DNA from 4 places in the Sphingomonas sp. NY01 genome. Region 2 is predicted to be linked to each of the others. Evidence: riboswitches for the same ligand, from Rfam matches in the RefSeq annotation. Region 2 holds a riboswitch; each other region holds the start of a gene.
The links. A riboswitch is a leader RNA that binds a small molecule or an ion and turns the genes downstream of it on or off. The one in region 2 is predicted to bind cobalamin.
Positions count from the first base shown of each region.

Region 1: linked by a shared signal. The riboswitch ahead of NPJ82_RS17290 (TonB-dependent receptor) and the one ahead of cobW (cobalamin biosynthesis protein CobW) in region 2 are both predicted to bind cobalamin.
Region 3: linked by a shared signal. The riboswitch ahead of NPJ82_RS06205 (TonB-dependent receptor) and the one ahead of cobW (cobalamin biosynthesis protein CobW) in region 2 are both predicted to bind cobalamin.
Region 4: linked by a shared signal. The riboswitch ahead of NPJ82_RS16905 (TonB-dependent receptor) and the one ahead of cobW (cobalamin biosynthesis protein CobW) in region 2 are both predicted to bind cobalamin.

Region 1 is NZ_CP101724.1:15,428-21,209, forward strand. It holds gene NPJ82_RS17285 (DUF6055 domain-containing protein) at 372-2,180, shown strand; cobalamin riboswitch at 2,309-2,534, shown strand; gene NPJ82_RS17290 (TonB-dependent receptor) at 2,710-4,836, shown strand; gene NPJ82_RS17295 (hypothetical protein) at 4,823-5,782, shown strand, end outside.
Region 2 is NZ_CP101722.1:364,750-370,531, reverse strand. It holds gene NPJ82_RS01865 (HoxN/HupN/NixA family nickel/cobalt transporter) at 1-927, shown strand, start outside; cobalamin riboswitch at 949-1,152, shown strand; gene cobW (cobalamin biosynthesis protein CobW) at 1,337-2,386, shown strand; gene cobN (cobaltochelatase subunit CobN) at 2,394-5,555, shown strand; gene NPJ82_RS01850 (cobalamin biosynthesis protein CobG) at 5,552-5,782, shown strand, end outside.
Region 3 is NZ_CP101722.1:1,236,715-1,242,496, forward strand. It holds gene NPJ82_RS06180 (glycosyltransferase family 4 protein) at 1-53, opposite strand, end outside; gene NPJ82_RS06185 (alpha-amylase family glycosyl hydrolase) at 64-1,671, opposite strand; gene NPJ82_RS06190 (glycosidase) at 1,668-2,783, opposite strand; gene NPJ82_RS06195 (TetR/AcrR family transcriptional regulator) at 2,820-3,446, opposite strand; gene cobU (bifunctional adenosylcobinamide kinase/adenosylcobinamide-phosphate guanylyltransferase) at 3,477-3,989, opposite strand; cobalamin riboswitch at 4,015-4,222, shown strand; gene NPJ82_RS06205 (TonB-dependent receptor) at 4,362-5,782, shown strand, end outside.
Region 4 is NZ_CP101723.1:213,575-219,356, forward strand. It holds gene NPJ82_RS16890 (alpha/beta fold hydrolase) at 1-862, opposite strand, end outside; gene NPJ82_RS16895 (MerR family transcriptional regulator) at 859-1,629, opposite strand; gene NPJ82_RS16900 (epoxide hydrolase family protein) at 1,850-3,004, opposite strand; cobalamin riboswitch at 3,327-3,566, shown strand; partial or broken gene NPJ82_RS16905 (TonB-dependent receptor) at 3,781-5,777, shown strand.

The sequences.
Region 1 (5,782 bases), on a different replicon from region 2:
AGCCTTGGCGATCGGCGAACGTTGCAAATCCAGCCGGGATTGCAAGCGCGATGCGAACCGTATCGGGTTTGCCGGGATACCCGCCGGCATCGGTCGCCTCGAAGAAACTGGCCGATGGCGACCGATTCCCTCACGTTTGCCAAAACTTTCGGCGTGCCCACCCCAGGCACATGCAGGCATCATCCGGCACGACCAAGAGCATGATTGCCGAGAACCGTGCATAAGTGCCTGTCATGAAAAGATAATGTTGCAGTAAACTCTTATAAGAAGGCGATGTTGTGCCGCCATGATCAATAATGGTGCCGTGTGAAGCCCACTCTTCTATGATGGACCCTTGCGATTCAGGCGGGAGAGTATGGGTGAAGCGTTGGGTGATCCTTTTGGCAGCGACATGGTCCGTATCGCTTGGCGCCTGCGGTCAGGAGGATGCCGAACCGGCTGCCCCCACCACGCCGACCGTCGCCGCACCCCCGGTCACCAACGTGCCGCAACCAGCCGCGGCGCTGGGATGCCAGAGCCGGTCGACCCGCTATCCCTGGGGGCGGGCGGCGTTAAGGACGTGGACGCCACGATCCACGGCGGAGGCCGAACGTCCCGAGGCGGCACCGGGCACCGCCAGCGGTGCGCCATTTCCAGCACGCCTGGTTCAGGCGTATGGCGAGGATTATGGAGAGGCACGCCGCACCGTCGTGCTGGAATGGGAGGATGGCTGCCGGCGCCAGTTTCGCGCGGAATCCTTCTCCGATGCCGATCGCACGCTGATCGACCGCGAGGTCGCCGCGCGGGCGTCGGTGGCCGATCCGGCGAGCTACCGCATCAACTATCGCCCGGGCATGACCTCACCCGAACTGGTGCAGGGCGGAAAGCTGGTGCTTCATACCACCCAGCATTTTTCCATCTGGTACGGCACGAACACCGCGGGCGAGTTCTACCGGACGATCGCGCAGCAGGGTCGGTCGATGGAGCAGGTGGTTCGCGAAACCGGCGAGTGGCTGGAAAAGCAGTGGCTGATCAATCGCGACGTGTTGGAAGCGCCGATGCCCTTTGCCGCTGGCACCGACCGGCAGAAGCTCGATATTTTCCTGTGCGGCACCGGCCGGCCGATCCGGGACGGCGATGATCTGGAAGGCTGCGGGGCCAGTGCCGCAGAGACGATGGGGATTTCCGCCTGGGGCGTCGCCAAGGGCTCGAATGTGCTGGTCCATGAATTCGGCCACATGATCCAGTTCTACACTGGTGGCTTTCGCGACAAGGGCGATGCCGGGATGATCTGGGAAACCGGCGCGGAGTGGAACGCCTTTATCGTCAATCCCGTCTTCAACGCGGCCAGCGGCGATTACCTGAACCAGCTGGAAAACGGCTTCCTTTTCTCGGTGGCGCGCTACGGCGCGCATCCGATCATGACCTATCTGTACGAGCGGGATGCCACCCGCGCGCTGGTGTTCGGCACCTGGCTTCGCAACCGTCGCGATGCGAATGGCGCCACGCAGGAGGATTATCTGCCCGCCTTTGTCCGGCTGGCGCAGGACGCGGGCGTCTATCCCAACGGCTTTGCCTCGTTCGCCGACGATGCGGGCTGGTACGGTGCGCGGTTGGTGGCGATGGACTTCCTCAACCAGCGGACGATGCTCGACCAGTTGCGCCCGACGCGCACGACCAGCTGGCTGGCGCATTTCACCACGCCGCTGGTTCCGGTCGCAGGCGGGGACGCGACGCTCTACGATCCCCCGTCGCAGCGCGCCTTGCTGCAATGGGGGACCCATATCGTCCCGCTCACCGGCGATGGCCGGCAGGTGAAGGTGACCCTGACCGGCGCCACCACCGCCAACCGCGCCGCATGGCGCTTCTCGATCGTCGCGGTCGAGCCGAACGGCACGCCCCATTACGCACCGCTGGGTACCGCCGAGGGGCAGGGGAGTGGCACGACCATGTTGACCCCGCCATCCGGCACGAAGCTCTATCTTGCGGTCACCGCCACGCCCTATGCCTATGAGACGCTCGGCTGGCAGGAAATTGGTCAACCGGTAAAGGGCACCCGTTTCCCCTACCGCGTGAGGATCGAAGGTGCCACGCCGCGCACCGGCTCCGTCGACGCGTGCGATGCGAACGCGGCGCCGGGCACATGGACCAGCAACTACACGCTGTCCGGCAACAAGGAGGGGGGACGGCCCTGCGCCTGAGCGGGGGCGTATGCGCACCGCCTCTCGGCTCGCCTGCGTAAGCGGTTGGGCTATCGACTGAAATCTGCGCAGTGCGATCTTGTGATCCGCTGCCTGCCGCCATATCACCGGCCGGGACGGGGTTTCGGCTCCGTCATGATCGCGTCGGTTCCCCCGGAAGGGGGATTAAAAGGGAATCCGGTGAAGGCGAGCGGTCGCCGAAATCCGGGGCTGTCCCTGCAACTGTAAGCGGCGAGCGAGAGGCGCATGCGCCGGGCCTTCACGTCCGGCGAAGCCACTGGGGTGACCTGGGAAGGCTGCGTCTCAAGCGACGACCCGTGAGCCAGGAGACCTGCCGGCGTCTGGTCGCTCTTGCCTGGTCCAGGGGATGGCCGAGGCACGGTGTCTATCCGACGAGCGACGCCAACAGTGCGGCAGGGGCCGCATGGACGGGTGTGTTCGCTGCCGGAGGCGTCCGGTGGGCATGGTCGTTGCCGCGCGTGCGGTAGGCCCCCGCCGGTGTGCGTCAGACGCCGGAAAGATACGGGCCATGTCACTCATCACTTCGCGCGCACGCTCAGGGGCGCTGCTCGTCATCGTCGCAGCACCCTCCACAGCACAGGTCGCCGAACCTGAACAGGTCGATACAACTGCCATTCTCGTGATCGGGCATGAGGACAGGACCGGTCTCGCCACGCCCAACGCAACCGCCAGCAGGCTGAACCTGACGCCGCTGGAGACACCGGCCAGCATCACCAGCATTGATGGCGATACGGTCCGTGCCCGCGGTGAGCGGTCGATCGTTGAGGCGCAGACGCGCGCACCCGGCATCACCAGCGTTGCCGATCCGGGCAATGGCGGCACCGCGCTCGCTGCGCGCGGCTTTTCAGGCCAGGGATCGGTGCTGCAACTGATCGACGGCGTCCGGCTGTTCCCGGCTGCGGGCACGATCACCTTTCCCACCGATCCGTGGATGGTCGAGCGGATCGATGTGCTGAGCGGTCCGGCGTCCGTGCTGTACGGACAGGGGGCGCTGGGCGGCGCGGTGAACGTCGTCATGCGCCAGCCCGATGCGACAAGGACCGGGTTCGAGGGCGAGGTCGGCTATGGTGCGCAAAACAGCGTTCGCGCCGCGGGCGGGATCGGCGGGCCGATCGACGAAGCGCTCGCCTACCGCGTCGATGGCAGCTGGTGGCGCTCGGACGGCTATGTCGATCGCGGTCGCTCGCGCAGCCTTGCGCTGTCCGGCACGCTGCGCTGGACGCCTGCATCGACGCTGGCGATCACGCTGCGCGGCGATCACGGTGATCAGCGTCCCACGGCCTATTTCGGCACGCCGCTGATCGACGGTCGGCTGGACGCGCGCAACCGCACGACCAACTACAATGTCGCCGATGCCCGGATGCACTTTCGCGATGATCGCGCGACGCTGCAGGTCGACTGGACGCCGAGCGAGACGCTGCACTTCTCCAACATCGCCTATCGGCTGACCAGCAACCGGTTCTGGCGCAATCTGGAAAGCTATCGCTGGGTCGCGGGTACGATCCGCCGCGGCGACAATTTCGGCATTCGTCACGATCAGACGCAATGGGGCGATCAGGCCAGCATGACGCTGAAGACCCCGATCTCGGATGCGATCGACAATGCCCTGGTGATCGGGGTCGACGCCAATCTGGTAAAGTTCACGCATGCGAACAACTTCGGGTCGGACCCACAGGGCGACACGATCGATCCCTTCGCCTTCAACCCCGGCCTGTTCCTCGACACGCAGGGGATCGCACCCCGCTATCGCACACGAACGGAGGCATTCGCCGTCTTTGCGGAGGACCGGGTGACGCTGGGGGGCGGCGTGTCAATCGTTGGCGGCCTGCGCCATGAAGAGGATCGCGTGCGGCGCTGGGCGATCGCCTATCCGGGTGGCGACCGTGCCGACACCTTCGTGTTCGACCGGACGTTTCGCAACACGACGTGGCGTGTCGGTACGGTGTGGCAACCGGTGTCCACAGTGTCGCTCTATGCGCAATTTGCGACGGGGGTCGATCCGTTGGGGACGTTGACGACGGTCGGCACGGGGCAGGTGGCGTTCGGCAATGCGCGCGGGGATCAGGTCGAGGCCGGGGTGAAGGCGGTGTTTGCGCAAGGGCGCGGCACGGCGACGCTGGCCGCGTATCGCATCGTGAAGAAGGGGCTGCTGGCGCAGCGTACCGTGTCCAGTCCGATCGAGCAGGTCGGGCAGCGTTCGGCCAGGGGTATCGAGGGGGCGGTGGCCTTTGCGCTGCCATATGGGCTGGGGATCGATGCGAACGGGTCGGTGCTGGATGCGCAGTTCGACGATTTCCTGTCGGACGGCATCCGCTTCGACGGCAGGACACCGCCGGGCATTGCCGAGACGATGGCCAATGTCTGGCTGCGCTGGGATGCGACACCCCGGCTTCAGCTGCGTGGCGGCCTTCGCCATGTCGGCCGGCGTTTCTCGGACAATGCCAATCGTTTCCGCATTCCCGGCTATGCAACCATCGACGCGACGATCTCCTATGCGCTGACCGATCATGTGGCGGTGGACCTGCGCTGCTATAATCTGCTCGACAAGGATTATGCGGTCACCAGCTATGGTGACGGGCAGTGGATCCTCGGCCGCCCGCACTCGCTCGATATCGCGCTTCGTGCCGCGTTCTGACATCGGGCGGGTGGCGCTACGCTGGCTGTTCCTCACCCATCGCTGGGCGGGGATCACGGCGTGCCTGTTCTTCGGGATGTGGTTCGCCTCGGGACTGGTGATGCTCTACATGCCCTATCCAGCCTTGTCGCCGGCCGCGCGCTGGGCCGGGGCGGCGCCGATCGACTGGTCGAGGGTCGACGTGCCGGCGCCGCTCGCGACCGGGCAGGGGAGGCTGCTGCTGGAAATGCGCGATACCGAACCGGTATGGCGGATCGAGCGGGATGACGGTGTCATCGATACCGTGCCCGCACGAACCGGCGCGGTGCTGCCGGCCGTCGATCATGGCTATGCCCGGCGGGTGGCGGCGAACTTTTCCGGAACGCGTGCCATCCGGGCAGATCAGGTCATGCGCGACCAATGGACCGTCGCCGGTGGCTTCGACCGGCATCGCCCCTTGTGGAGGGTCGCGCTCGGCGATGCCGCGGGCACCGTCATCTATGTGTCGTCCGCAACCGGCCTGCCTGTCCAGCGCACCACACGCGTCCAGCGTATCTGGAACTGGCTGGGGTCGGTGCCGCACTGGCTGTATCCGACGGTCCTGCGACAGGACAATGCGGCGTGGCGTCAGGTGGTGATGTGGGTGTCCGGCCCCTGCATCGCGGTCGCCCTGACCGGCATATGGATCGGCATCCTGCGCCTGCGTCCGGGGCAGCGGCGATATAAGGCAGGGCGCATCAGCGCGTATCGCGGCTGGATGCTGTGGCACCATGTCAGCGGTCTTGTTGGCGGGGTGGTCCTGCTCGGCTGGATCGTCAGCGGGTGGCTGTCTGTCGATCCGGGACGGCTGTTCGCCGGAGGGACGGCACCAGTCGAGGCGCTTCGCCGCTACCGCGCGATCGATGGCGACACCGGCCCCGCGCCGGCACGGCTGGCGATGGCGGCACCGGATGCCCGAACCATCGAG
Region 2 (5,782 bases):
CTGCTCGGCACCGCCGCGCTCGCCTGGGGGCTGGGCCTGCGCCACGCGGTCGATGCCGACCATATCGCGGCGATCGACAACGTCACCCGCAAGCTGATGCAGGACGGCCAGCGCCCGGTCGCCGTCGGCTTCTGGTTCGCGCTCGGCCATTCCGCCATCGTGCTGGTCGCCGCCGTCGCGGTCGCGCTGACCGCCAACGCGCTCGCCCGGTTCGAGGCGTTCGGACAGGTCGGCGGCGTCGTCGCCACCGGCATCTCCGCCACCTTCCTGTTCGCCATCGCCGCGATGAACCTCCTGATCCTGCGCTCGGTCTGGGCCAGCTTCCGCCACGTCCGCGCCGGCGGCATCTATGAAGAGGCCGATCTCGACATGCTCACCGCCGCGCGCGGGCCATTGTCGCGGCTGTTCCGGCCGATGTTCCGGCTGGTCACCAAAAGCTGGCACATGGCGCCGCTCGGCCTGTTGTTCGGGCTCGGCTTCGACACCGCGACCGAGGTCGCGATCCTGGGGCTTTCCGCCGCACAGGCCGCCGATGGCATGAGCATCGCCACCATCCTCGTCCTGCCCGCGCTGTTCGCCGCCGGCATGGCGCTGGTCGACACCGCGGACGGGGTGGTGATGCTCGGCGCCTATCGCTGGGCGTTCGTGAAGCCGATCAGAAAACTCTACTACAACATCACCATCACCCTCGTCTCCGCGATCGTCGCGATCGCGATCGGCGGGATCGAGACGCTGGCCCTGATCGCCGACAAGCTGGACCTTCGCGGCGGCGTGTGGACGCTGGCCACCGATCTCGGCGGCAGCTTCAACGGCCTGGGCTTCGCGATCGTCGGGCTGTTCGTCGCCTGCTGGCTGGTCAGCTTCGCCATCTACCGGTGGAAGCGGTTCGACGACACGCCTGTTGTCGGCCCCGCACCCGCCCGCTAAAGCCGTGGCCGGGGCGGATCATCCGCCCCGACGCGCGCCGGTGCCCCTCAAGGGCTTTGAATGGGAATGTGGTGCAAATCCACGGCTGTCCCTGCAACTGTAAGCGGAGAGCGCGCGGCACACGCCCCTTTGTAGGGGCAGCCACTGGGTTTCGATCCGGGAAGGCCGTGCCGCGATCGCGACGACCCGTGAGCCAGGAGACCTGCCGGCGCGGTGTCGCTCTTGCCCGGGTCCAGGGGATGGCCAAGGCACGGTTCTCCGTCTGAGCGACGACACTGGATGCGGCCGGGGTCGCAACCGGTGCGTGGCTTCGGACGCCTGCCCCGCGTCCGCCCGGAGTCCGCGTGCCCGCCGTCAGGCAAGCCCCGTCCGTTTTGTCGTTGATGCAAGGCGCGGGCGGAGAATGCACATGCCGGATCTTTCCCCGGATCTATCCAAAGTCCCCGTCACCATCGTCACCGGCTTTCTGGGGGCGGGCAAGACGACGCTGATCAGCCACCTGATCCGCGCCGCGAACGGCCGCCGCCTCGCGGTCGTGGTCAATGAATTCGGCACGCTCGGCGTCGACGGCGACATCTTGAAGGGGTGCGCCATTCCCGATTGCCCGGCGGAAAACATCGTCGAGCTGGCAAACGGCTGCATCTGCTGCACCGTCGCCGACGATTTCGTGCCAACCGTCGAAGCCTTGCTCGCGCTCGACCCACGCCCCGATCACATCCTGATCGAAACCTCCGGCCTCGCGCTGCCCAAGCCGCTCCTGAAAGCATTCGACTGGCCCGCGATCCGCTCGCGCATCACCGTCGACGGCGTCATCGCGCTGGCGGATGCGGAGGCGGTCGCCGCCGGCCGTTTCGCATCCGATCTCGCCGCGGTCGACGCACAGCGCGCCGCCGACCCCGGCCTCGACCACGAAACCCCGCTGGCCGAGGTGTTCGAGGACCAGCTCGCCTGCGCCGATCTCGTGCTGCTCACCAAGGCCGATCTCGCGGGGCCGGGCGGCCTCGCCGCCGCCCGCGCCGTCATCGCCGCGCAGGCGCCGCGCCCGCTGCCCGTGGTCGAGCTGACCGACGGCATCATCGATCCGCGGGTCGTGCTGGGTCTCGGCGCCGCCGCCGAGGACGACATCGCCGCCCGCCCCTCGCATCATGACGGTGCCGACGATCACGAGCATGAGGATTTCGACAGCATCGTCGTCGATCTGCCCGAAATCGCCACGCCCGACGCGCTCGCCGCCCGGATCGAGGCGCTGGCCGCCTCGCACGACATCCTGCGCGTGAAGGGCTATGCCGCGGTGTCGGGCAAGCCGATGCGCCTGCTCGTCCAGGCGGTGGGCGGCCGCGTCCGCACGCAATATGACCGGCCGTGGCGCGCGGACGAGGCGCGCGCCACCCGCCTCGTCGTCATCGCCGAGCATGACCGCATCGACCCGCCCGCGATACGGACCGCGCTGGCGGGCTGATCCGGCCATGCATCTCGTCTTTCGCGAGAGCCACGGACTGGAGGAGGGCGCCGTGCCACGGGATCTGGGGCAAAGCCCCGGCGACCTGCTGGTGCTCTCCTTCTCCGACAGCGATCTGCGTGCCTTTGCCGCCGGCTGGCAGGGGGCGGGGCGCGCTTCGCTGCGCCTCGCCAATCTGGAGCAGCTCGCGCACCCGCTGTCGGTCGACACCTATGTCGAGCGCACCGCGGTACATGCAAAGGCGATCCTGATCCGCCTGATCGGCGGCCCCTCCTATTGGAGCTACGGCCTGTCGCAGATGGAGCGCATCGCGCGCGACCACGGCATCGCGCTTGCCGTCCTCCCCGCCGATGGCCGCGAGGATGTGCGCCTCGACAAAGCCTCCACGCTCCCCGTCCCCCTGCTCCGCACGCTGGCCGGGCTTTGCGAACAAGGCGGCCCCACCGCCGCCGGCCAAGCGCTCGACCTGTTGGCACAAGCCGCCAACCTCCCGTTCGTGCTGAGCGAAGTCGAAGCACAAGCCCCACCTCCCATCCCCCCCGTAGGCGCCTGGAACCCCACCTGCCCCGCCGCCTTCGCGCTCACCGCCAAGGCCCCCATCGTCCTCATCCTCTTCTACCGCGCCTATCGCGTCGCCGACGACATGGCCCCCATCGCCGCACTTCGCTCGGCGCTGGAGGATCGCGGATTTGCCGTCCTCCCCCTCTATCTCCCCTCCCTGAAAGCCGAGGAAGCACAAGGCTGGCTCCACCGCTGGATCGCGCACCTCGCCCCCGCGGCCATCCTCAACGCCACCGCCTTTTCCGCCCCCCTCGACACAGGGGGCGCCCCGATCTTCCAGGTCGCTCTCGCCACCTCCACCCACGCCGCATGGGCCGACGCCCCCCGCGGCCTCTCCCCCGCCGACCTCGCCATGCACATCGTCCTGCCCGAGGTCGACGGCCGCCTCTTCGTCGGCGTCGCCAGCTTCAAGGAGGACGCCCCTCACGACCCCGCGCTCGACTTCGCCCCCCGCCGCCACCGCCCCGACCCCGAACGCGTCCCCGCCATCGCCGCGCGCGTCGCCGCGCACGTCCGCCTCGGGCAAACCCCCGCCACACGGCGCCGCACCGCGATCATCCTCTCCACCTATCCCGGCAAGGCACACCAGATGGCGCACGCCGTCGGCCTCGACGCCATCGCCTCCACCCACGCCATCCTCGAAGACATCGGCGCGCCCCCCGCCCCCGATCTGGCGCAGGCCCTCGCCACGCGCACGATTCGCTGGCCGCTTGCCGACTACCGCGCCGCGCTCGCCACGCTCCCCCCCGCCCTGCGCGACGACCTCTTCGCAAGCTGGGGCGAACCGGCCGGCGACGCCTTCCACTTCCCCGCCATCGCCCACGGCAACACCCTGATCGCGCTGCAGCCCGAGCGCGGCCGCCCCGACACCCGCGCCGACGACTATCACGACCTGTCGCGCTGCCCGTCCCACGCCTATGTCGCCTTCTACCTCTGGCTCCACGCCCGCGGCACCGACGCCGTCATCCACGTCGGCGCCCACGGCACCCTGGAATGGCTCCCCGGCAAGGCGGTCGCGCTGTCGGGCGCGTGCTGGCCCGACGCGCTGGTCCGCGACCTGCCCGTCCTCTACCCCTTCATCGTCAACGATCCGGGCGAGGCCGCGCAGGCCAAGCGCCGCATCGGCGCCGTCACCCTCGGCCACGCGCCCCCGCCGCTGGTCCGCAGCGGCACCGGCGCCGGCCTCGCCCGGCTGGAGGCGCTGCTCGACGAATTCGCCAGCGCCGACGGCCTCGACCCCGCCCGCCGGGACCGGCTGCGCACCGACATCACCGACGAAGCCGCCGCCGCCGGCCTCGCCATGGGCACCGACATCGCGAGCATCGACGCGTTCGTCTGCGACGTGAAGGACAGCCAATATGGCGACGGCCTGCACGTCTATGGCCGCGGTCCGCAAGGGCAGGCCGAGCGCGCCGGCCTCCTGGCCGGGCTGGCCGGCGCCCATGTCCCCCCCGGCCCCGCCGGCTCGCCCCATCGCGGGCGCAGCGACGTGCTGCCCACCGGCCGCAACCTTTACACCATCGACCCGCGCGCCACCCCCTCGCGCGCCGCGCACCAGCAGGGCATCCGCCTCGCCGACGAACTCGTCCGCCGCCATCTCCAGGACGAGGGCGACTGGCTGCGCACCCTGGTGGTCGATCTCTGGGGCTCCGCCACGATGCGCACCGCGGGCGAGGAATTCGCCATGGCGCTCCACCTGCTCGGCGTCGAGCCGGTATGGGACCACCGCTCCACCCGCGTCACCGGTTTCGAGATCCTGCCCCTCGCCCGGCTCGACCGCCCCCGCATCGACGTCACGCTGCGCGTCTCCGGCCTGTTCCGCGACGCCTTTCCCACCCTGATCCAGCTCTTCGGCCAAGCCGTCCGCGCGCTCGCCCTTCGCGACGAACCCGTCGACCGCAACCCCTTCACCGCCCGCGAAGCCACCCCCCGCGTCTACGGCCCCGCCCCCGGACGCTACGGCATCGGCCTCGGCGACCTCGGCGAGACCTACACGCCACAGGCGCGCGCCGCCGCCGGCCACGCCTGGCTCGCCGCCTCCGCCCACGCGCTCGACGCGGGCGACGCGCACGACCCCGCCGGCATCGCCGCACGGGTCGAGACGGCGCAAGGCTTCGTCCACGTCCAGGACCTGCCCGAAACCGACCTGCTGCTCGCCGCCGACTATGCTGCGCACGAAGCCGGCTTCGCCGCCGCCCGGGCGCTGACCGGCGGATCGGCTGCGCTCTACCATCTCGACGCCCGCGACCCCGAGCGCATCCGCGCCCGCACGCTGCCGCAAGAGATCGCCCGCGTCGTCCATGCCCGCGCCGCGCATCCCGGCTGGATCGCCGGCATGATGCGCCACGGCTTTCGCGGCGCTGCCGAGATCGCCGCCACGCTCGACCATCTCGGCGCCTTTTCGCACCTGGCGGACGCCGTCGCCCCCGAACTGTTCGACCGTTATTACGAAGCGACGCTCGCCGACCCGCAGGTCTGCGCCTTTCTCGCCGCCGCCAATCCGCAGGCCCTCGCCGCGATGGAGGCGCGTTTCGCTGCCCTCCACGCCGCCGGCCTGTGGCGCACCCGCCGCAATTCGATCGCCGCCGCCCTGGACACGGGGCTATGATCCGCGGCTGGTGCCCCGATGCATGGCGGCCGATGATGGCGGGCGACGGCCTGCTCGTCCGCATCCGCCCGCGCCTGTCGCGCCTGACGGCCACGCAAGCGCGCGCGCTGGCACAGGCCGCACAGACGCACGGCAACGGCACGATCGACCTCACCAACCGCGCCAACCTGCAACTGCGCGGCGTGACCGAGGCGGGCTGGCCCGCCCTCCTGTCCGATCTCCAGCAC
Region 3 (5,782 bases), 870 kb from region 2:
TAGGCGCGCGGCGGGGTGCGCCAGGCGATCGGGGCGATCATCGCGATCTTCATGAAAAGGGCGTTACCGTTCTGGCTGGAGGATGACGCCCTGGTTGGGCGCGAGGGTATCGGTGAAGGGGTCGGGAGTGGTGGACAGCAGCAGGCGCCATGCGCCCGGCGGCAGGATGACGGGGTGCGGCGTCGTGCCGAGGTTGAGCGCGACGACGATGCGGTCGTCGCCGCAGACGCGTTCATAGGCGAGAACATCGCCCTCCGCCTCGATCAACCGGAACTGGCCGACGCCGAGCGCGGGATGGCGGCGGCGCAGGGCGAGCAACGCCCGGTGCAACGACAGCATCGAGGCCGGGTCATCCCGTTCGGCCGCGACGTTCCGCGTCCGCCAGTCCGCCCCGAGCGGAAGCCATGGTTCGGCGGTGGAGAAGCCGGCATGGGGGCCGGCATCCCATGGCATCGGTGTGCGAACCGGATCGCGGCCGAGGCCGAGGCCGGGTTCGCGCAACTCGCGCGGGTCCTGCACCCGGTCGGGCGGGATGGTCGCATCCTCCAGCCCCAGTTCGTCGCCATAATAAAGGGTGGGCGTGCCGCGCAGGGTGAGCAGCAGCATGGCGGCGACACGGGCCTGTTCGGCTCCGCGCTTGGTGGCGCTGCGTGGGCGATCATGGTTGCCCAGCACCCAGTTGGGCCAGCCGCCGGGGGGGAGCGCTGCCTCATAATCGGCGATCATCTGCGCCAGCGTGCGCGCGTCCCAGCGGGCGTCGATCAACTGGAAGTTGAAGGGCAGGTGGACGCCGCTTTCGTCCTGCCCGTAATAGTGCATCAGGCGTTCGAGCGGCAGGTAGATCTCGCCGATCAGCACGCGCTCCTCGCCGGGGGTGCTGTAATCGTCGGCGATGCGGCGCATGTCGCCGGCGATGGCGTGCACCTCGGGCTGGTCGGTGGAGTGGAGTTGCAGCACACGGTGCATCTCGCCCATGCTGACGTGCCAGGCGGGGTTCAGCGGATTGTCGGGAAAATCGGCGTGCTTGACCATGTGCCACAGCACGTCGATGCGGAAGCCATCGACGCCGCGAGCGAACCAGAAGCGCAGCACGTCCAGCATCGCCGCACGCACATCCGGGTTGCGCCAGTTGAGGTCTGGCTGTTCCTTCAGAAAGGCGTGATAGTAATATTGGCCGGTCGCCTCGTCCCATTCCCAGGCGGGGCCGCCGAAATCGCTGATCCAGTTGTTGGGCACGCCGCCATCCGGTGCGGCGTCGCGCCACAGATACCAGTCGCGTTTCGGGTTGGTGCGCGACGCGCGACTTTCGCGAAACCAGGGATGCTGGTCCGAACTGTGGTTCGGCACGAAATCGAGCAGTATCTTCAGCCCGCGGGCATGGGCGGCGGCGAGCAGCGCATCGAAATCGGCCAGCGTGCCGAAACGCGGATCGATCCCGCAATAATCCGCCACGTCATAGCCGAAATCGGCCATGGGCGAGGGGAAGATCGGCGAGATCCAGATCGCATCGACGCCGAGATCGACCAGATAATCGAGCCGCGCGGCGATGCCGTTCAGGTCGCCGATGCCGTCGCCGTCGCTGTCCTGAAACGAGCGGGGATAGATCTGGTACAGGACGGCGGATCGCCACCATGGTGCTTCCGTGGTCACGTCCGGGGCCGATATGCTCATCGGAAGCGATCCTTGCGCAGGCGGGTCATCCGGCAGGCGAGATCGGCCTCGCCGCTGGCGACCAGATAATGGTCGCCGCCATCGGCCAGCCCGGTGGAAAAGACGACGGGGGTCGGCAGGTACATCTGGTGCGCGATGTCGGCGGTGAGGGCGGGTGCGGCCTCAATCAAGGGCGCATCGTCCTCCAGCCGCAGGATGCGGGTGGGGTCGTCGCGGTCGAGCAGCGCCCAGAAACTGCGATAGATGCCGACCGTCTCGCGCCGCTCGACGCCGTGATAGAGGGTCAGCCAGCCTTCATCGGTCAGCACCGGCTGCGTGCCGCCGCCGATCTTCATCGCCGAGGTGGAGCCTTTGCGCGCGCGAATGCCGGGTGCCTCCAGCGGCTTCCAGTGGAGCGCGTCGGGGGAGGCGGCGAAGTTGATCGCGGGGCCGCCGACATAGGGGCTGTCCTCGGGATAGGCGAAATACACCTCTCCCAAAGGCCTGGTCAGCGCCATGAAGCGGTCGCCGACCAGCCCTTCGAACAGGATCATGTCCTTGTTCTGATGATCGAGGACGATCCCCTCCAGCCGGTAATCTATGCCGTTGTCGGAGATGTGGAGGGTGGTGCAGTGACGCTCGGCAGAGACCGAACAGGTGGTCATGTACCAGCGATCGGCGATGCGGCTGATCCGGGCATCCTCGACCCCGTAATCCTGATAGGGGGCGGCGGGCTCGATCACCTTGTCGTAATGGACCGCGACGATGCGCTCGCCATCGGGGGTGAGTTCGACCGGCAGCAGCCAGGACAGCGAGGTGAGCGCCAGCATGCGGTGGGCATGGCCCTTCAGCGCGAACTGGCGCGGGTCGGTCATGTCGACGCCGGCAAGGGGGTAGCGGTCGAGCACATAGCCGCCGGGCGTCCAGCGGATGGCGCGGACATGGCCGTCCACCACCGGCTGCGCCAGTGCCTCGGCAATGCGGACCATCAGCAGCAGGTTGCCGTTCGGCAATCGCGCCATGCCGGGATTGAACGCGCCCAGCACATAGGTCGGCTCGGCGATCCCGCGACGCAGCGGCGAGCGTGCGAGGTCGACATCGTCGGGACGGAAGATCAGGAAGTCGTCGGCCATGCGGGCGCGAACGCGGCGGCGTGGGCCGGCGTTCCTTCAGATCGCGGCGTCGCGCAGGAAGACGCGCCAGCGTTCCTCGAAAAACGCATCCGGCGAAAGGCCGCAAAAGGGATCGGGCAGGCCGAATTGGAGGCGCCGGGTCGGGCCGTCGAGCAGGTCGCCCAGCAGATGGTAGAGGCAGGTCGGATCGGCCTGGCGGAGCAGCCCGGCGGCTTGCGCGTGGCGGATGCGGTCGAGCATGGGCGCGGACATGATCCGGTTCCACGCGGCGAAGCGGGTGCGCAGCTCCTCCGAATAGGCGGCCTCCGAGGTGAGAAAGGCCATGAAGCGGACATTGTCGGGCGACAGGCAGAAGCCAAAGAAATGGCGCGAGGCGCGCTTCAGCGAGGCGAGGGGATTTTCCGCGCCGTCGCCCTCGACGAACGCCTCGGCCAGTCGCTCAAGGTCGCGCGTCACTACCGCATCGAGGAGCGCCATCTTGCCGGGATAGCGGCGATAGATGGTGTGCTTGCTGACGCCGACGGCAGCGGCGATCTCCTCCATCGAGGTGCCGTCGATGCCGCGGCAGCAAAAGGCCTCGCGCGCGCCGGTGAGGACCAGGTCGTTGATCTGCTGCGCCTGTTCGCGGGTGGGTCGTCCGGTGGTGCGTTTGTCGGTGGGCATGATCTTCTTTTGCGGGCGGGGTCGCGCACGTCAAATATCGGGCGGCTGCAGGCGCAGCGCCAGACCGGCGGCGACGAAATAGGCACGCTCCACCACCGCGGCCACCGCCTGGTTGAGCCGGCCGGCCTCGTCGCGAAAGGTGCGGCCGAGCGGGGTTTCGGGGACGAGGCCGAGCCCCACCTCGTTGGAGACGAGGAACAGCGGCGCGCGCGCTTCGCCGATCGCGGCGAGCAGGTCGGCGCGGGCGGCAGCGACGTCGTGATCGCCGAGCATGACGTTGGTCAGCCACAGGGTCAGGCAATCGACCAGGATCGCACCGCCCACGGCCTCGCGGATCGCCGCGGGCAGCGCGACCGGGCAGTCGATCGTCGTCCAGCGCGCGTCGCGATCGGCACGGTGCCGGGCGATGCGCTCCGCCATCTCGTCGTCGAACGCCTGGCCCGTCGCGCAGTAGATCAGCGGCGCGGCGAAGCGCTCCGCCGCGGTCTGGGCCAGCTGGCTCTTGCCCGAGCGGGCACCCCCGAGGAACAACGTCGTCGCCATCTTGCCCCCGTGCCCGCCCCCGCCTAAGGGCGCAAGCGTGACAGGTTCCCGGAGACGGGATGAAAAGGGAATTCGGAAGCGACGCCCGGACCGGGCCGGCGTGATCCGAAGCTGCCCCCGCAACTGTGACCGGCGAGCCTCGCCCATCCCCATGCCACTGGAGTTGATCCGGGAAGGCCGGGCGCGGCGCTGACCCGGGAGCCAGGAGACCTGCCTGTCGCGGTCTGTCCTTCGCGCGGACGGGGTGTGCCGGGCGATCGAGGAATGATCCTCGCGTGACGACGTCTTTGGGGGCGTGGGTGCAGCGGGGCTTGTTCGGCGCCGCCCGTGCGCGTGCCCCCTGTTGCGAACGCGAAGGGGGAAACAAGAGCTGTGACGATTCGATATCTATTGGCGGCGCCGGTGCTGCTCGCCGCGCTGCCGGCCTGGGGCCAGAGCGCGCAGTCCAATGCCGGACTGGAACAGGTGCAGGGCGCCGACGACCGCATCGTGGTGACGGCCAACCGCGCCGCGCAACCGATCGACCGGGTGGGCCAGGCGATAAGCGTGCTGGACACCGCCGAGATCACGCGGCGCCAGTCGGTGGCGGTGGCCGACCTGCTGCGCCAGACGCCCGGCGTGACCATCGCCCGCAACGGCGGGATCGGCACGCAGACCGGGGTCAGCATCCGCGGTGCGGAAACCGACCAGACGGTGGCACTGATCGACGGCATCAAGCTGAACGATCCGTCGGCGCCCGGCGGCGGGTTCAACTTCGGCGGATTGCTGGTGGGGAATATCGCGCGGATCGAGGTGCTGCGGGGTGCGCAGTCGGTGCTGTGGGGCAGCCAGGCGATCGGCGGTGTGGTGAACCTGATCACGCGGCAGCCGACCGAGGCACTGTCGGTCAACGCGCGCGCGGAAGGGGGCTGGCGCGATACGGGGCAGGTGTTCGCGAACGTGTCGGGCAAGGCGGGGCCGGTCGCGGCGAGCCTTGGCGGCGGGTATTTCACCAGCGACGGCCTGTCCGCCTTTGCCGGCGGGACCGAGCGCGACGGATATCGCAACTACGGCGCCAATGGCAGCGTGACGGTGGACGTTGCCACCAACCTGTCGCTGGACCTGCGCGGATTCTATTCGGATGGCCGGACGGAGATTGACGGCTTTCCCGCACCCGCCTTCACCTTTGGCGATACGCGCGAATATGGCACGTCGAAGCAGTTCGTCGGCTATGGCGGCGCGAACTTGGCGCTGTTCGACGGGCGGCTGCGCAACCGGCTGGGCTATGCCTATACGCAGACGCGGCGGCGCAACATCGATCCGGACGGGGTGCCGACCGAGACGTTTCGCGGCAATGGCCGCAACGAGCGTATAGAATATCAGGGGCTGCTCGACCTGAGCGACGCGGTGCAGGGCACGTTCGGCGCGGAGCGCGAGGTGACGCGGTTCACCACCACGAGCTTTGGCGGGCCGGAAACGCGCGGGCGGGCGCGGCTGTTCAGCGTCTATGGCCAGTTGGCGGTGACGCCCGTCGCAGGGCTGACCGTGACGGGCGGCGTGCGCCATGACGACCATAACGTGTTCGGCGGCGCGACCACGGTATCGGCCAGCGGCGTCTGGTCGCCCAATGGCGGCAATACGCTGTTCCGGGGCAGCTATTCGGAAGGGTTCAAGGCGCCGACGCTGTACCAGTTGCAGAGCGAATATGGCAACGCGCTGCTCGATCCCGAACGGTCGAAGGGCTGGGACGCGGGCATTACGCAGCGCGCGCTGGACGGTGCGATCGAGGCGAGTGCGACATGGTTCCACCGCAC
Region 4 (5,782 bases), on a different replicon from region 2:
TTGGCAGCGTCGTCCGGCTGGCGCGCAGCATCTCGGCGTGCGCTGCCGGGACGGAATCGTCCCGACCGCCCTGAACGATCAGTACCGGAGCTTGGACTTTAGCCAGTGCAGCGACCGGATCGACGCGATCGGCACTGCGCAGATAGGCAAGTCCCGGCTCGGGCATGGACGCAAGCATAGCGGTTTGCGGATTCGACTTTGCCTCGTCCGAGGGAGCCTGACCCGCCCGTATGGCGGCTGCCGTTCGATCGAACATCGTCATGTCTGGCGTGACGCCAGGAGGGGACATGGCTGCGACCTGCGCACGCAGGATCGACAGGATCGGCAACGCTGGGCCAGACAGGCTGACCACACCGTCGATCACCGCGCCGGATGGACCTGCGGCGAGCAGCGATGCCACCACGGCACCCTCGCTATGTCCGGCCACAAGGAGCGGGCGCGTCACGACGGTGCGGCGAAGCAGGTCCAGCCCGGCCTGCGCGACTTCGACGCGGGTCAGAAAGTCGATGTGCCGGCGGGCGGCGTCGGCGTCGATCGTGCGCGACCCCGTGCCGGGACCGATCTTGGCCATACGCAGGACGGTGAAGCCCCGCTTCCCGAGCTGGCGCGCCAGGTCGGCATAGGCGTGCGGGCGCATGTTCATTGACGGATAATTGCCGTCCACGTCGCTGTAGAGCGATCCGGGAATGAGAAGCACCGCGCCGCGTACAATGCCCTGCGGCATCGTGATGCGGCACGCGATCTCGACACCCGATACGGTAACGGTCGCATCGCGCTCCTGCGGAGCGGCGGCTTTCAGATTACTCGCGGTCATGCAGGTGGCTCCGACGATGATGGTGGCGAGGACGGTGCGGCGGTTCATTGCACGCGCCCCTGAAGGACGGTTTGGGCGTGGCAAACCATCGCCTGCTCCATGAAGACGGCCATGCCTGGATGCAGGGCGTCGTACATCGATCGGAAATCCGCATGATCGACATACATCCGGCCGAGTGAGGCATAGGCTGCCGCATCGGGAAGCCACGAACGACACACCCAGCGATAGTGCCGGCCCGCCAGTTCCTGCGCCGCATTGGAGGAGGGCGTACCCCCTGCCTCGATCAGCGTGACGATTCCAGCGTGGATGGCGTCGATCTCCGCCTTGAAGTCGAGCAATTGGGCCGGTGACAGGCCCTCCATCCTCGCCTTGGCATCACGGACCGCGACGTCGCCCAAATCGCCGAAGCGGGCCACGATCTCTGCTTCCCATTGGGCCTGCTTCTCGGCCGAGACACCGTAGAAGAGGCGATGGTCGTCCAACGCCTTGTCGGCATCGAGTGACGCCAGCGTCCGGTCGATCGTCTGCGCCAGATCGCGGCGCTGGGCGATCTCTTCATCGATCCGGCGGCGCAGATCGAGCAACGCAGCGCGCGTGTCGAAGGCAGGATCATCAAGGATGCGGGCAATCTCCGCGAGCGGCAGGCCAAGTTCGCGGTAGAACAGGATATGCTGAAGGCGCAGCATCTCCGCCTGCCCGTAATAACGATAGCCGTTCTCGCCGATGTCTGGCGTCAGCAGTCCGATATGATCGTAATGGTGCAGGGCACGAACGCTGACCCCCGACGCTTTCGCCACCTGTTTGACTGTCCGCATGATCTCACTCCGAATCGCTACGCCATGCTTGTGCGGGATGACGTTGCGTCAGGGTCAAGGGGTGAGAATGAGCGTGAGCTACTTTCCCGATTAGGAACGGCACGCGAGACGGCCGGGGCATTCTCATTGGGATCGATTTACGAGAAAGCGGGAATGCGGCTTGTTTCCGCGCCGTTGCCGGCCAGTGCGCAGATCAATACGGCAGCGTCAGTCGCGGTGGTCAGCGAAGCGGTCGGAAAAGTGTGCGAATCTCTTCTGCGAGGGCTGCCGGTTGCTCAAGGGCCGCGAAATGCCCGCCCTTGTGCATCACGCTCCAGCGCTGGACATCGCATACGCGCTCGACCCAGCTTCGTGGCGGCATCGGCAGCTCGCGCGGGAAGACCGCCACGCCCAGCGGTACCTGCACCCTTTCGCCGCGCGCGAACGCCAGGGGGTTGAGCCTGTTTTCCTTATACAGCCGCAACGATGCGTCGATCGTCCCGGAGAACCAGTACAGGGCGATGTTGGTGATGATCGTGTCCAACGGAATCGTGCGTTCGAGATCGCCGTCGTGGTCGCTCCACGCATCGAACTTTTCGATCATCCATGCGGCAAGCCCGATCGGGCTGTCCGACAGCGCATAGGCGAGGGTCTGCGGCCTCGTGCCGTGCAGCGCCGCATAGGCCCCGTGCTCGGCCGCGAATATCCTCGCCCGGTCGAGGAATGCTTGCTCGTCCGCTGTGATGGGCTCGACCGCGTCATCGATGCAGGGTGCGAAACTGCCGGGGATGTAATTGACGTGGACTCCGGTCAGCGCCTCCGGCCGCTGCCGTGCCAGCCACAGCGACACGCCTGCACCGATGTCACCACCCTGCGCTCCGTAGCGATCGTAGCCCAGTTCCGCCATCAGGCTTGCCCACATGTCGGCAATGGTCCGGGAGCTCACGCCAATCGACCGCGGTGCCTGACTTAAACCATATCCCGGCAGGGAGGGTACCACCACGTCGAACGCGTCCGCCGCGTGCCCGCCATGCGCCGCCGGGTCGGTAAGGAGCGGCAGGATACGCTCCATCTCGATGAACGATCCCGGCCATCCATGGGTGATCACGAGGGGCATGGGGGCGGGGCCGACGCCGCGCTGATGGATATAGTGAACGTCCAGTCCGTCGATGCGGGAAACGAACTGGGGAAGCCGGTTGAGCCGTGCCTCGGCCGTGCGCCAGTCAAATCCATCGGCCCACCGGTCCGCCAATTGCCGCACCAACCGTAAACTGGTGCCGTCCTCGCCGCTGCCAGGATCGATGGGGTTGGGCAGGCGCGCTGCAATCACGCGGCGCCGCAAATCACGCAGCGCCTCGTCCGTGATCGCGATCCTGTGTTCCCGTGCCGCCACCATCACTCCTGTTCATTTTGGAAAGGACGTCTAGGCAGAGGTCCTGATCCGACACATAGCTGGTCTAGCACCCGCCCGGCCCGATAGGGCAACAACTTGGGATGCCGGGAAATGAGCGGCCAGCGAGACGGCCGGGGGATTCCCATTGGGATCGCGAAATGGGAATTTATCCAGTGTCTCGATATCCCGTTTGATAGGTGTTTTGGGACACTGCGGCGGGTGATTGTCCGGCAATGCCGATCGCATGATAGGGTAGCTATGGGCAATCTTGCAGATTGACGGTGCCACGGGTACGCGCTTCTCGTCGGGCTGGATGTAGATCCTGCCGGGCAATGATCGCGCTGGTGTCCTGAAAGGGGCTTAAAAGGGAACACGGTAAGGGAGGCAATCTCCCCCAAACCGAGGCTGTCCCTGCAACTGTAAGCGGCGAGCGAGACGTACATCGCATTTTCCGTTGGAGGATGCAGCCACTGGATCAGCCACCACATCGGCAACGATCCGGGAAGGCCGTATGTCGAGCGACGACCCGTGAGCCAGGAGACCTGCCAGCGTCTGGTCGCTCTTGCTTTGGCCCAGGGGATGGTCGGGGCACGGTTCTTCCGTCTGAGCGACGAACGAGCGGCGGGGGCCGCATCAGTTCGTGTCGCGGGCGTTTGCGTCCGGCCGTAGACACGCGCCGACCGTTCGCAGCGGACGCCCCTGCCCAAAGTCGCTTGGCGCATGGGGGGATGGACATGACGGTTTTGAAATTACGCGCAGAGTTACTCGGATGCGCAGCGATGATCATTGCGTGCAGTGCAACGCCCGCAAACGCGCAGACGAAGGATGCGGACGCCGGATCAACACAGGCTTCAGCCGACGAAGTCGTCGTCTTCGGTCGGGGCGAGGCGAAGATCGGCGTAGCGCACGCGGCGAGCGAAGGCACCGTTGCCGGTGCCGACCTGCTGGTTCGGCCGCTGCTTCGCGTTGCCGAACTACTCGAAGCGGTCCCTGGGATGGTTGCCGCGCAGCACTCCGGCAGCGGCAAGGCGAACCAGTATTTCCTACGTGGTTTCAATCTGGATCACGGCTCCGACTTCACGACCTATATCGATGGCGTGCAGATGAACCTGCGGACGCATGGTCATGGACAGGGCTATCTCGATCTGAATGGGCTGATCCCCGAGATCGTCGCGCGCGAAGATTTCCGGAAAGGACCGTACCGCGCCGATGGCGGCGACTTCGCCCTGGCTGGTGCCGCCTACATGACGACGATCGATGGCTATGCCCGGCCCTGGATGTCGATCGAGGGCGGCTCCTACGGCTATGGCCGGGTCGCGGCGGGCGGCACGATCGACGATGTCGGCTCCGGCAAGCTGACGCTGGTGGCGCAGGCCAAGGTCTATGACGGACCATGGCAGGAACCCGAGCATCTGCGTCACGCATCAGGGTTTGCGAAATACATCGCTCCCGCCGGTGCGGGTCAGGTCGAGGCGTCGCTCAACGCCTATCGCGCGACTTGGCGGCCGACCGAGCAGATCCCCGAGCGGATCATCGGCACGGCGCTGTGCAAGGACGTGTTCTGCTCGCCCGATCCAACGGCGCGGGGTGAAACGACGCGGCTTATCGGCAACATCGCGGTGCGCCAGCCCGACTGGCATGCCAATGTCTATGGTCAGTTCTACGACTGGTCGATGTATTCCAATCCGACCTACACCGACCCGGACGGGACCAGCGCGCAGATCCGCCAGTTCGACAGACGGTGGATCGTCGGCGCGCGAGGAGAAAAGCGCTGGACGCTCGGGCCTGCGCTTGCCGTGTCGATCGGCACGGAGGAACGCTACGACCATATCGGAAGCGTCGGCGTCTATCGTACGAGCGCGCGTTCGTTCCTGTCGTCGCTGGGCCGGTATCACGTCGAGGAGGCGTCGGCTGCTCTCTACGGCGATATGACCTGGACACCGGTCGATGGCCTACGTTTTATAGGCGGGGTCCGAGGTGACTATTATCATTACACCGTGCGGGCGCGCGACGAAGCTGCGGCGATCGCGGGCGCAGGCAGTGGGGACGACGCCATCCTGTCGCCTAAGGCATCGGTGGCCTATTCGCCGACCGATCGCCTCGAATTCTATGCCAATTGGGGGGCGGCTTTCACTCGAACGACGTGCGCGGTGCGGTCAATGTCGAGACTCCGGTGCCTGTGCTGGTGCGCGGGGACGGCCGCGAACTCGGCGCGCGCTGGCAGTTGCCCGGCTTTTCGCTGACTGCGACCTATTGGTGGCTCGATGTGGGCAGTGAACTCCGCTTCGTGGGCGATTCCAACGCGGTGGAGCCGACTGGTGCCAGCAAGCGGCGCGGCTATGAGCTGGTTGCGTTCTGGCGGCCGAAGCCTTGGCTTGCGCTCGACGGAAACTACACGGCAAGCCGGTCACGCTATGACAATGGCGATCGCATTCCCAATGCCTTTGAGAACGCGGCATCGGCGGGCATCGCGCTGGTGCTCGATCCATGGGAGGCGAGCGTCCGCGTACGTCACCTCGGCCCCTATCCCCTGATCGAGGACAACAGTGTTCGCGATTCCGGAAGCACGGTCGTCAACGTCCGGGCGGCCCGCAAGATCGACCGGTTCGAGGTATATGGCGAAGTGCTCAACATCCTGAACAGCCGCGACAAGGACATCGCCTATTTCTACGAGTCGTATATCCCCGCCTTCGATACATCAGGACCGACCGATGGGCGCTTGAGCCGCGTGGTCGAGCCACGGACCTTGCGTCTGGGCACCAGGGTCAATTTTTAAGCTGG